3 regions of the Paenibacillus sp. FSL H8-0048 genome follow, and region 2 is predicted to be linked to each of the others. Evidence: riboswitches for the same ligand, from Rfam matches in the RefSeq annotation. Region 2 holds a riboswitch; each other region holds the start of a gene.

Region 1 (4,200 bases), 600 kb from region 2:
ATCAGGCGCCTGGACATATTGTGATCGCTGAATTTGATTTGAATGTGGGGAAGATCGCTGGACAATGGCACCGGGTGACGCAAGGCTTCACCAGCCGCGGCTGTGCGGAAGCACCGCAGATCTATAAATATAGAGATATGTACTATCTGCTATTAGCAGCTGGCGGAACGGGTTATGCTCATGGTGTGGAGCTGGGACGTTCGGAGAATATTTTTGGCCCCTATGAAGCGCATCCGTCGGGAGAGCCTATTATCACTTCCTCGCCGCGTCATCTATTCTCACTGGGCAATCCGGATGCCGGGCATTTTGAGATGTATAATCCAGGTTCAATCATGCAAAAAGCAGGTCACGGCTCATTAGTTCAAACCCAAACAGGCGAATGGTACATTGCCCATTTAATGTCACGGCCTGTGGAAGGAACGCTTTTAAACCCATTAGGCCGTGAAACCTCTATACAGAAAATGCATTGGACAGAGGACGGCTGGCTGGAAATGAAGGACGGATCGAATGTAGCCAAAATGGAGGTTGAGGGGTTAACAGGTGTTGAACTAGAGGGGGACAGACTCTCTCATGACGTATTTGATGATTTTAACCGGGAGCACTATGATCTTCACTTTCTGACTCCATACCGGGACCAGCAAGCAGCATGGGTGAATACGGTTGAACGTCCCGGTTACTTGCGCATTCATGGAGAGAATTCTTTCTTCTCGCAGATCAATCCGGCGATGTTGGCCACACGTGCTACCTCCCTTCATTATGAAGTTCAGACCAAGGTGGAGTTTCATCCCGATCATTACTCGGAAACGGCGGGGATGGGGCTATACTATGATTCGAATAATTGGCTGTACGTTCACTTGACCCACTCCGAATCAAAGGGCACTGTTCTATCTGTGCTGCAGGCCAAGCTGGGGGAACGCACCGAGCGGGTCCACCATTACATTCCTGTCCCTGAAGACACAGCGGAGCTCAAGCTGATCTATCATTCAGGCATCGCGAGTATCCATTACCGTTTCGGGGATAACGGGGATTGGCAAGCTTTTATAGAGAATATCGATGCACTCTATCTGTCGGATGAAGGCGTGAACGGGGAGCCGGGGGAGATTGGCGGATTTACAGGCTTGTTCAATTTCATCGGTTCGGTTGATGCCCACCAGCATGACTCCTTCGCTGATTTCGAGTACTATAGAGTGAAGAATTACTAACAGGAGTGGTGAATGGTTGTGAAGAAAAGCAGACAAACCCCCGTGCTGGTCGCGGCCTCTATCCTGCTCATTATTGTCAGCAGCCTGATCCCCTCGGATCAGTCGACATGGCTGGGGGCGTTACAGACCCTAATGCTGGGAGCCGGATTACTCGGCTGCTGTATGGCTTTTTGGCGGTTTGCCAAGGGCGGCAAGGGTGGTAAGAGCGGGAAAGGCAAGAGCTGAGTTCTATGTAATGAACAGTTGGCGGAGACAGGATCGGTTCATGGGATGGTTGAGCTATGAAAGGTGAGCCAGGCACAGTATGGGTGCGTGATGGCGCTGAGAGTCAAGGACTAAGTCGCGGCGGATGCTGCGGCTTTTTTTGATATGCTGTGGGGTCCCGCAAAGTACCTCAGTCATCATCGAAGCCAGAGCCCCATTTTGAGGGGCGGATTTTGTTTTGTAGGCGGACTCAGAGGCCTTTATTTTGTGAAAAAGACCGATTATCTCCCCGTTGCGGACTGAGAGGACGTTAACGGGCTGTTTGGAGCACCAAATGAGGCAGAATGGGTTAATTAAGCGCCTCTCAGTCCGCATGGTCTTCAGAATAGTCTCATTTGCCGAAATAGCGGATTTGTAGTCCGCCGCCCGCCCTCTCCTTCTGCCGCATCCGTATCCTAACTCCGCCACATCAGACTCCTTCTGCCGCATCCGTATCCTAATTCCGCCACAGCCAACTCGTTCCGCCGCACTCATTCCTGTATCCCACGAATCCCGCGTTATTCCCGGTCTCATCCCGCCGAAGGGCGGTGGACCGCAGGCAAGGCCGAATGTGCGGCTGCCATCTGTTCGCGTATTCCTCTAAGCCGGGCCTTCAGCTCGGGGATGCTGCACTCCAGGATCTGGCTGATGTCGGGCAAGGGGAGCTGGATGCCGTACCATAAGGCACTGGCAACGTGATCGTCCCAGTTGAGCACAGAAGCGGAGCGGCTATGGTTCCGCGCGAGCGCGGCACATTGGCGGATGCACTCTCTGTAAGCAGACGCAGCAGCGCTGTCTCCAGTGAGGCTGCCCTTCAGCCACAGTGGATGGAGGGCAGCGAAGGTGGCGGTGGTTGCTTGTTCGGCGCGGGCGCCTTTGTCCAGCAGCAGGCAGCTAAGCGCATAGACGGGACCGCTATATTGCTGGGTGTAGTGGTTGAACCCGGCAGCAGCTGTCAGTTTGGGCGGTAAGGGGTCAGGCATGTGGTCACGTTCCTTTCAGAATCTATACTGTGCAGTTCATTCCAGCGCGCAAAAAACCGCAGGCAGAGGAGGACCTCTGCCTGCGGTTGTGGGTAACAGGGCGTAAGACGCCTGGCACAAAAGCTTGGCGGATCAGGACTCTCTCCTTACGCTTACGAGGTTAGCTGTCGGATTCGGACGGTGAGAGTCGCCCTACCTGCCGGAGACCTGCGCGTGGCATTCTCCTTCGGATTCACCCCAAGTCGGCCTGACGGCCGGATGGTTCCCCCGTTTTCCACAAGACGGAAATTCAGCGTGCATGCATATGCTCATTTTCATGAATGCATTCATTTGCTTTCAACACGAATCATACTCTCTTCGGAGGGGGTTTGTAAAAATGGAAAAGAGTGCTATTCGCCTTGTTTTCAGCAAATGCCTGAATAGCTGCGCATAGGAAAGCCAAAACACCTATATGTAGCAGATTATCCGCCATTTATCTCGCTCAAGCGCTGTTTTTTATTTTTGGCAGACGGCGGTGGGGATGAAGGCCCCTTGTATTAGACTACCACCACAGCGGAACCTTCTGATTCTTCCAGGCAATAATCCGCTTCACCTCACGAACGGCTCCTGTTGTAATCTCATAGCCGCTACGCTCGGTGGCATGAAGGTCCAGGAAATGCAGCATCCCTCCATAAGTCCCCACGGCCAGCAATGTCTCATCCGCATTGACAGCTAAGCCTGATATAGTGCTTCCGGCATAATAACGCCACAGCTCCCGCCCCTCTAGGTCAATGAGCGTCAAGTAGCCATAGGCGTCGCCAATGACAACACCGTCCTTCAGCGCTGCCGCCGCATATACCCGGGCCTCCTCGTTGACAAGCGGATATTCCTGATCTGGCAGAAGCTTGCCTGCTTCCGCATCTTCAAGGGACACGGCGAGGGTAACGCCATTATAGAAGTGGCAGGCATTGTACCATACGCTATGCTGGTCCTTCGTAAATATAGTATAGTGCGGGTAGCTCGATTCCGGATTGAATAAGTGAACCTGTCCTGAAGTTGTGTCATATAAAAGATGGTCGCTGCCCTGGCTGCCGTAGGCAATCCATCTTCCGTCCGGTGAGACGGCACCATGCGGCATGTCAATTTCAATATGCTCCATCTCATCTGCTTTATATTCTTCGAGATCAGGATGCAGCAGCTTCACCTCCCAGGGCTTATCCAGCGCTTGCTGGACCAGGAAAATTCCCTGGCTCGTAACAAGCAATAACGCCCCGCCCCCGTTAAAAGGAATGATCTCCTCCAAGGGTAACTCCTGGTCCAGGCTGTCTAAGTTCAAAACAGTAAAGTCCGGGTCCAGCGCTTGAATCGTTCCATTTAGCTCACGCCATGAAAGCTCGGCAACGACCTCTCCCTGCAACTCGCTGTTCATGGATTGCATAATGGTAATGCCTTGAGTTCCGGCGAGCGCATAGAACTGATTATCAGGAGATGCCCCAACCAGGCTAAACTCGTCGAATACGGAAATAACATCCTTATGCACAGCCACAACTGCATTCTTCTCCCAGGGTGAGCCTATGCTGAACACCACAGCATCATCACTGATGAAATGGATACCGCGAACCGCCTGCATCTCCTTCTGAAAGTGGCCGGAGAGCGGCCACGTTGCCGCCGGCAATTGCGCCCGCAGCTCAGCAATTTCACCATGCTCATTAGCTCCCCGAATCATCTTATAGATTGTGGCGGCGAGGGCCCCGCGTGTATCCTCTGCCGGTTCATCTCCCGCCTTGTCCCAG
Region 2 (4,200 bases):
TGCAGCAGCAGCATGCCTTCCGTTTCATGATCGAGCCTTTAAGTGATCTGTTCAGCGGAGAGGTAACGGTCGGGCAGTATTTGCTGCTGGATGAAGCCTTGATGCAGACTGCCTTCATGCAGTGGACGCTGGAGGAGGATGAGATCCTGAGCGACTTGTGCAGCCGGTTTATCCATCGTAAACTGTATAAATATGTAGAGATGGAGCATCTCGATGCAGACACAATTGGCGAAATCCGCCGCAGCTTTGCCGGTGCGGGACTCCGGCCCGATTATGACCTGGAAATTGATTATCCCACCGATCTTCCTTATGACGTATTCCGTCCGGGAGACGGCTTTGACAGCAAGCAGATCCTGCTTCTGGACAAGCATGAGCGGCTGAGGGAAATCTCCGAGGTCTCGGATATTGTCCGCTCCATCAGCGGTATTCACCGCGGCAGACACCATCTGTATTTTCCGCAGGATAGGCTGCAGAAAGCCCTTCCACAGCTGCCGGCGTCCATCGCAGAGATTTTTGCCAAATAACCGATCAAGCTTGGAATTATAGATACAATAACAGGCCGAAAGGATGTAATGTAATGCAGTTATTCGACACCCATACCCATCTGGACGCTCCACAATTCGACGAAGACCGCGAAGAGGTCATTGCCAGGGCACTGGAAGCTGGCGTCAGTAAGATGATCAACATCGGCTTTAACCGGGACACGATACCGACGACCATGCAGCTTGCCGAGAAATATGATTATATTTATGCAGCTGTTGGCTGGCATCCTCAGGATGCCATCACGATGAAGGACGGAGATCTGGAATGGATCGCCTCCCTGTGCACTCATCCCAAGGTGGTTGCCATCGGTGAGATTGGACTGGATTACTATTGGGACACCTCCCCTAAGGATGTGCAGCATGAAGTATTCCGCAAGCAGATCGGGCTGGCCCGTGAGCTGAAGATGCCAATCTGTATTCATAACCGCGATGCTCATGAAGATGTGATCCGCATCCTACGAGAGGAGAAGGCAGGCGAGGTTGGCGGCGTAATGCACTCCTTCTCCGGCAGCTGGGAAAGTGCCAAAATGTGTCTTGATTTGGGCTTCCATCTTTCTTTTGGAGGACCGATTACGTTCAAGAATGCACGTGTGCCCAAAGAGGTGCTTGCCCAGACTCCGCTGGACCGGCTGCTGATCGAAACCGACTCCCCATATCTGACTCCGCACCCCTTCCGGGGCAAGCGAAATGAGACTGCTCATGTGAGACTGGTAGCGGAGGCGGCCGCGGCAATAAAAGGGATTGAATTACAGGAATTGGCGGAAATTACGTATGCGAACGCACTGGAACGATTTGGAATACTATGAAAACGGGAGTAAAAGCGGTGAAAAATGAAGTATAGCGGATATATTAAACTTTTATAACGGAAAAACGGCCGATTATTACAATATTTTAATCATTTTTTTACGTAAACGTGGTTGAATCGTCCTTTACAACATGTATCAAAACAGGATATCATCTTTTCAGTGCAGTGAGCTGTTGTAACTGTGACAGTCACTAATTTCATGGATCGTCTCGCTGAGTCTCCGGAAGTGGAGAATGGGGGAACCAATAATGCTCTGCCGCATGAACGTACAAGAGTACTAACGCAGAATTGCCGCAGGCATTATTTGATTTCTTTACGTGGTCTTGGGGTGAATTTGAGGGCAACCGCCGTGAGCGGGTGACCTGAGATAGGGCGTCTCTCTTATGTCCGAACCCGACAGCTAACCCCGTAAGCGCAAGTAAGAGAGGAAACCTCGTGCATAAGCATTCCGACGTATTCGACACCGGGAAGCCACGAAAGAGTCCTCTATGAACTCTTTTTTAGGCTTCTTTTGTTTTGAATAATGAGGATGCTCCCGGCATACTGTTATATAACAGATCTCCGGAGTACCTATGCCGAGCAGGCGATCCATGAGCAGGAAACGCTGAAGCAAGTGCGGGCGTATCCTGTTGCAAACTCAAACCTAGTTTCGTCAGAAATGATACAGTCTACCTTGATATAACTTGGACGACGGGGCTATGTAAGGAGGATGGAAAGAGTGGGCGTATTCCAACCAGAGGTATCCCATGATTCGCAATCATCCAGCAGGTCTTTCGCATTACGGTTGAAGCAAGTAAATCCCCGCGTAGTTTTACTTGCCGGTGTGGCATCGATTGTTATCGCACTGTTAATACTGCTGTACGTACACGGTCTGAGCAAAAAAGAAATTACCCTAGTAATAGACGGACAGGTACAGACACTGGAGACGCGGGAAACGCTGTTCAGTGATGTGCTGGCTAAGGAACAGATTACGCTGCAGGCGCATGATGAATTATCTATTGGCCTTAGTGATGAAATAAAAGACGGCGACCGTATCGTGATTAACACTGCGCAAAAGTTCGCTCTTACCGTAGACGGAAAGACCGAGACGTTATTTACGACCGAGGATACCATTGGTCAGGCCATCGGCAAGCTGGGCTACAGCCTGGAAGGCTTAGACAAGATTTACCCTTCGCTAGACACCGCAGTATCTGCAGACATGGAAATCAAAATTGTCCGGATTAACAAGCATGTGGTCCAACGGACAACTAATTTGCCTTTCCGGGTCATTAAGACAGCAGACCCCTCATTGACCAAGGGAACCGTAAGAGTGGCACAGGCAGGTAAGCCTGGCGTAATGATTCAGCACATCGAGAAGATCTATCAAGATGGCGAGCTGGCATCCATGCGCATGATCGGCAAGGAAGTACAGACGGTTACCAAGGACAAAGTCATTGCCATTGGTACCAAGCCGCTTCCTAAGCCCGTCGTAGTTACTGCCAAAGTCTCCAAACCTGTAACAACCTCCAAGTCATCTAAAGCCAGCGCAAAGGCCAGCAATGTTACCAGTAAGGCTGGTGTGGATTTCGAGTATAAAAGAATGATCAAAAACGTATCCATGACCGCGTATTCGTCGCAGGAACCGGGTATTGGAACACGTACTGCCTCCGGTACACGCGTAACGGAAGGCCGCACGATAGCTGTAGATCCCAGTGTTATACCAATTGGCTGGTGGGTGTACATTGAAGGATTAGGGTTTCGCCGAGCAGAGGATACCGGCGGTGCCATCAAAGGCAACAAGGTGGATGTCTATTACGATTCGCTGAGCCATGCCCGTAATTTCGGCCGCAAGTCGCGCACACTTTATGTGATCGGACCTGTGAAGCCGGAGCTGAACTAAACGTAATGTCTTTTGCAAATTAGCGGTTAATACGATATAGTGAGGGAAGCACTTACGAAATTTTAGAGAGCTGCCGCTCATCACTTATACATTCTTTAGCCAAAAAGAAGGGGAGCGAATCCTCTTCTTTTTGCGTTCTGGAGTAAGGAGTAAAATTATTTATGATTAAAGAGCTAATTGTGGTTGAAGGGAAAAGTGATACCGTTGCCGTTAAGCGGGCGGTTGAGGCCGATACGATTGAAACCGGGGGTTCGGCAGTGGATAGCAGGGTCATTGCCAAGATCAGGCTGGCCATGGAGCGCCGGGGTGTTATCATTCTTACCGACCCGGATCATGCCGGAGAGCGAATCCGCAAAATCGTCGCGGCCAAGGTGCCGGGCTGCAAGCATGCCTTCATCCCGGAGAAGGATGCTACCCGCAAGGGGGATATCGGAATAGAGAATGCTTCGCCTGAGGCTATCCGCCATGCGCTGGAGCATGTACATACCTCCTTCGAGGGGGCACCGGCTATCATCGGGCTGGATGAACTCATGGACGCAGGGCTGATGGTGCATCCCCGGGCGGCTGAGCGCAGAATGCAGCTTGGCAATCTGCTCGGTATCGGTTATTGCAATGGCAAGCAGCTGTACAAACGTCTGGCGATGTTCGGCATTACCCGCGAAGAATTCGCGCAGGCCCTCGCCCAAATTGATCAGGGAGGCATTACTTCATGAGCGGTATCGAGAATATCTCGTCCCCAACAAGAACCAAAGCGATAATTCAGCGTTACGGATTCTCCTTCAAAAAAAGCCTGGGCCAGAACTTTCTGATTGATCAGAATATTCTGGATAAAATCGTGGATGCCGCCGGACTGGACAGCACAGCCGGTGCGCTTGAGATTGGGCCGGGGATCGGAGCACTGACGGAACGGCTGGCGATGACAGCCGGGGCTGTCACTGCGGTAGAGATTGACCGCAGGCTGATTCCGATTCTTA
Region 3 (4,200 bases), 4.1 Mb from region 2:
CCGTTATCCCTGAAGCTTGAGATCGAAGAGGGGCTTCCCGACAAGTTCACCGGGGATGCGGCGCGTGTCCGCCAGATTCTGATCAATCTGATCGGTAATGCGGTGAAATTCACGCCATCCGGTACGGTAATGGTGAAGGTGGAATCCTATGGCGTCAGAGAGACCGCTCAGGCTCTGCAATTCATGGTGCGCGACACAGGCATTGGTATCTCTCCGGATAAGCTGCAGCTGCTCTTCCAGTCCTTCTCCCAGGTGGACGGGTCGCATACCCGCAAATACCCCGGTACAGGTCTGGGCCTTGCGATCTGCAAGAAGCTGGTAGACCTGATGCAAGGGGAGATCTGGGCAGAACCGGCAGAGGGTGGCGGCACACAATTCTTCTTCAGGATTAAGCTGCAGTCGCAGGAGCATTCCCCGGAGGTATTCTTCGGCAAGGATACCGGGGAAGGGAAATCGGCAGACGAGAACGAAGCCGTATAAGACAGCGATTGCCAACAAGAGAGTTAACATTATATAATTTGAAAGTAACTATTCTTTTATCACGACAGTCCTGAGGACGGAAAGGAACTCTCTTTGAGCAAAACAAAAAAGAACACTGTCATGGCTCCCCAGATGAGCAAGCAGGAGAAGCGCAGGGCAGAGCAGGAACAGCAGAAGCAGAAAACGAGAATTCTGATCGTGAGTACGGTAGCTATTGTCGTTATTATTTTTGTAGGCTTATTCATGCTGGCTTCGAAGGACTCTTCGCCTGCCGGTACAGACAGTAAGCCAGTTGCCTTCAATTACAGCGAAATGATGCGGCTTGGCAAGGAGGATGCTCCGGTCAAAATTGTGGAATTCGGCGATTTCAAATGCCCGGCTTGCGCCCAGTTCACCGGTGTGATCAAACCGCAGATCGTTCAAGGTTATGTGGACCAAAATAAAGCGGCCTTCTATTTCGTGAATCTGGCCTTTATCGGCAAGGATTCCAGAACAGCCTCCCTGGCTGCGCTGTCGGTGTATCATCAGAACCAGGAAGCGTTCTGGAAGTACTTTGATGCGATCTATGCGAATCAGGGAAATGAAGAAGAGGAGTGGGCTACATCTGACTTCCTGGTGAGTCTTGCCAAGCAGCTGGACCTGCCGGTGGATTATGATCTGCTACGTAAGGATATTGATGACCGTACCTATGAGAAGGAGCTGGACCGGGATATTCAGGTGGGCACCGATACGGGCGTAACGAATACGCCATCCTTGTATGTGAACGGCATCAAGGTGAAGGAGCCCTTCAATATGGAGGCGATTGATGCCCAGATTCAGGCAGCAACAGCAGCAGCGGGAGCAGGAGCCGCCCAATGACCGCCTTCTCTGCCTTCTGCCGGCGTAATTGTCTGTACTTGGCCTGGTTCGTCTGTGTGGTGGCTGTAGCGGGTAGCCTGTATCTCAGTGAGGTCCTGCATTACGAGCCGTGCAGGCTGTGCTGGTTCCAGCGGATCTTCATGTACCCGCAGCTGTTCCTGCTGGGGATCGCCACCTACCGGGCGGACAAGCGGATCATTCCTTATGTGCTTCCTCTTAGTCTGATCGGGGGCTGCATCTCTATTTATCACTATGCAGAGCAGAAAATTCCCGCCCTTAGCAAGGTGCTTCCCTGCACCATCGGCGTACCGTGCAACAAGGACTATCTGAATTGGTTCGGATTTGTAACGGTCCCTCTGCTTGCACTTATAGCCTTTGCCTTAATCTCCATTCTGCTCTGGACAGGACGCAAGGAGGAGCCTGCGGAGTAAGAAGCTGAGGGGCAGAAGGAAGAGAAGAGAATGCCCTTAATTTTAGCAAAAAATAATATACAAAAACCCTGTAAAATCACGTGTTAAAGGGATAATGAAAGAGAATGAAAGACCAAGACATACCGGATGATGAATTTGGTTGTTTTGAGTGCTTTTCATTCTTTTTTCATTTGTTTCCACGCTTTACGGAAGACGCGTTGTAGCTTAATATTAGTCCTTGTGAGAAGTTGAATATGCGCTGAATTTTCCGGATGGAAAAACGGGGGAACCACACTTTGGCCAAGGCCAAAAGGGGTGAATCGGAACGGGCCGCAAGGGCCTGTAACCGTAGGGCTACCACAGTCCGAATCCGCCAGCTAACCTCGTAAGCTACAAGTGGGATAATGACCATGCACTCTAAGGCATGCGGATCATTTCCGTATGCTTATTTTGGTGCCTGCATTTATGAAATCCACTTATGAAAACAGCGCAGGGAAAGCCCGTTTCAACTTAACCAAGAGAGGAACTGTTACTACAATGGTAAGCAAGGTAAAACGACTATTGATCGGGCGTCCGATGAAGTCGAACGAACTCGATCATGAAAAGTTATCCAAGGTGAAAGCACTGGCTGTCCTGTCTTCTGATGCGCTCTCGTCTGTAGCCTACGGAACAGAACAAATTCTAATCGTACTGGTGGCCGCCGGGTTCACCGCCATCTGGTACTCCTTGCCAATCGCATTAGCCGTATTGGGCCTGCTGGCTATTCTGATTTTGTCCTACCGGCAGACGATCTTCGCTTATCCCCAGGGCGGGGGCGCGTACATTGTCGCCAAAAGCAATCTTGGGGTGCATACCGGCTTACTGGCCGGCGGCTCGCTGCTGGTGGATTACATTCTGACGGTGGCCGTAAGCGCCTCGGCGGGGACGGATGCGATCACTTCAGCTTTTCCAAGTCTGCATAATCATAGTGTCCTCATAGCGGTATCTGTTATCGTACTCTTAACGATTGTTAATCTGCGCGGGGTGACCGAATCGGCTTCGTTCATCGCTATCCCGGTCTATCTGTTCGTCGTCTCCATCTTCGTGCTGATTATCGCAGGGATCTTCAAATATCTAACTGGCGGCGCTCATGCGCAAATTCCTGAGATTGGCTCGGCGGTGTCGAACGTGAGTATGTTCCTGCTGCTGAAGGCATTCAGCTCCGGCTGTTCGGCTCTGACCGGGGTTGAGGCTGTCTCCAATGCTATTCCTAACTTCAAAGCGCCGGCGGAGAAAAATGCAGCCAAAACGCTGATGCTCATGGGCCTCATTCTCGGGGTGATGTTCACAGGCATTACGCTGCTCGCTTACTGGTACGGCATTATGCCCGATGAGAAGGCCACCGTGGTCTCACAGATTACCGAGTCTACCTTCGGCCGCGGCGGACTGTACTTCTTCATTCAGGGGATTACGGCGGTTATCCTGTTCCTGGCAGCCAACACGGCGTACTCAGCCTTCCCGCTGCTGGCGTTCATGTTCGCCAAAGACAAATATCTGCCCCATGCCTTCATGGTGCGCGGCGACCGGCTGGGCTTCTCCAACGGTATTATTTTCCTCGGCGTGATGTCGGCAGTGCTGGTAGCGGCATTTCACGGGAATACGGAAGGACTCATTCCATTATATGCAGTAGGGGTATTCATTCCGTTCACGCTGTCGCAGCTTGGCATGATGGTCCAGTGGTACCGGACGAAGCCGCAAGGCTGGCAGAGCAAGTTCGCTGTGAATACGGTCGGGATGCTAACTACATTAACGATCACCATGATCTTCATCATCACCAAATTCTCCAGCGTGTGGATGGCCTTCATCTTCCTGCCGGTCGTCATTATTGTGTTCCACCGGATTCACCGCCATTATATGAATATTGCCGATCAGCTGCGGATCTGTCCGGCTACAGATAAGCCTTGTATCAAAGGAAGCACCGTAGTCGTTCCTGTCGCCGGTGTGACCCGCGCTGTACTGCATTCGATCAGCTATGCGAAGTCATTGACTGATAATGTCGTCGCTGTATATGTAGGCTTCGATGAAGAAGAGATTCACAAGATGGAGCAGAAGTGGGAGGAGTGGAACCCTGGGGTACGTCTGATCGTCCTGCGCTCCCGCTACCGCAGCATTATCCGCCCGCTGGTGAAGTTCATCGATACAGTAGAGTGGAAGACCTCTTCAACGGATCATATTACCGTCCTGATTCCGCAATTCGTGACCAAGCATTGGTGGCAGGCGGTGCTGCATAATCAGACCAGCTTGTTCATCCGCTCTTATCTAATGAATCAGAAGGACATTGTCATCGCCACGGTTCCTTTCCATTTGCATAAATAATATAGAAGATTACAGGAAGACGGCTGCTTCTGCTTCATGCGGAGGCGGCCGTTTTTACGTTTTAGTTGACAGAGATAATGAGAATCAATATCATCAA

What was found. A riboswitch is a leader RNA that binds a small molecule or an ion and turns the genes downstream of it on or off. The one in region 2 is predicted to bind cyclic di-AMP.
Region 1: another riboswitch for cyclic di-AMP. It lies ahead of NSU18_RS16860 (hypothetical protein); the one in region 2 lies ahead of NSU18_RS19540 (3D domain-containing protein).
Region 3: another riboswitch for cyclic di-AMP. It lies ahead of NSU18_RS02300 (APC family permease); the one in region 2 lies ahead of NSU18_RS19540 (3D domain-containing protein).

Annotation. Positions count from the first base shown of each region.
Region 1 covers NZ_JBBODF010000001.1:3,979,850-3,984,049, reverse strand. Annotated here, with positions in the region: gene NSU18_RS16870 (family 43 glycosylhydrolase) at 1-1,202, shown strand, start outside; gene NSU18_RS16865 (hypothetical protein) at 1,221-1,427, shown strand; gene NSU18_RS16860 (hypothetical protein) at 1,976-2,428, opposite strand; cyclic di-AMP (ydaO/yuaA leader) riboswitch at 2,564-2,733, opposite strand; gene NSU18_RS16855 (WD40 repeat domain-containing protein) at 2,970-4,200, opposite strand, start outside.
Region 2 covers NZ_JBBODF010000001.1:4,584,620-4,588,819, reverse strand. Annotated here, with positions in the region: gene NSU18_RS19550 (HD domain-containing protein) at 1-524, shown strand, start outside; gene NSU18_RS19545 (TatD family hydrolase) at 578-1,348, shown strand; cyclic di-AMP (ydaO/yuaA leader) riboswitch at 1,548-1,777, shown strand; gene NSU18_RS19540 (3D domain-containing protein) at 2,066-3,226, shown strand; gene rnmV (ribonuclease M5) at 3,388-3,939, shown strand; gene rsmA (16S rRNA (adenine(1518)-N(6)/adenine(1519)-N(6))-dimethyltransferase RsmA) at 3,936-4,200, shown strand, end outside.
Region 3 covers NZ_JBBODF010000001.1:486,651-490,850, forward strand. Annotated here, with positions in the region: gene NSU18_RS02285 (sensor histidine kinase) at 1-480, shown strand, start outside; gene NSU18_RS02290 (DsbA family protein) at 574-1,338, shown strand; gene NSU18_RS02295 (disulfide oxidoreductase) at 1,335-1,769, shown strand; cyclic di-AMP (ydaO/yuaA leader) riboswitch at 1,996-2,156, shown strand; gene NSU18_RS02300 (APC family permease) at 2,286-4,103, shown strand.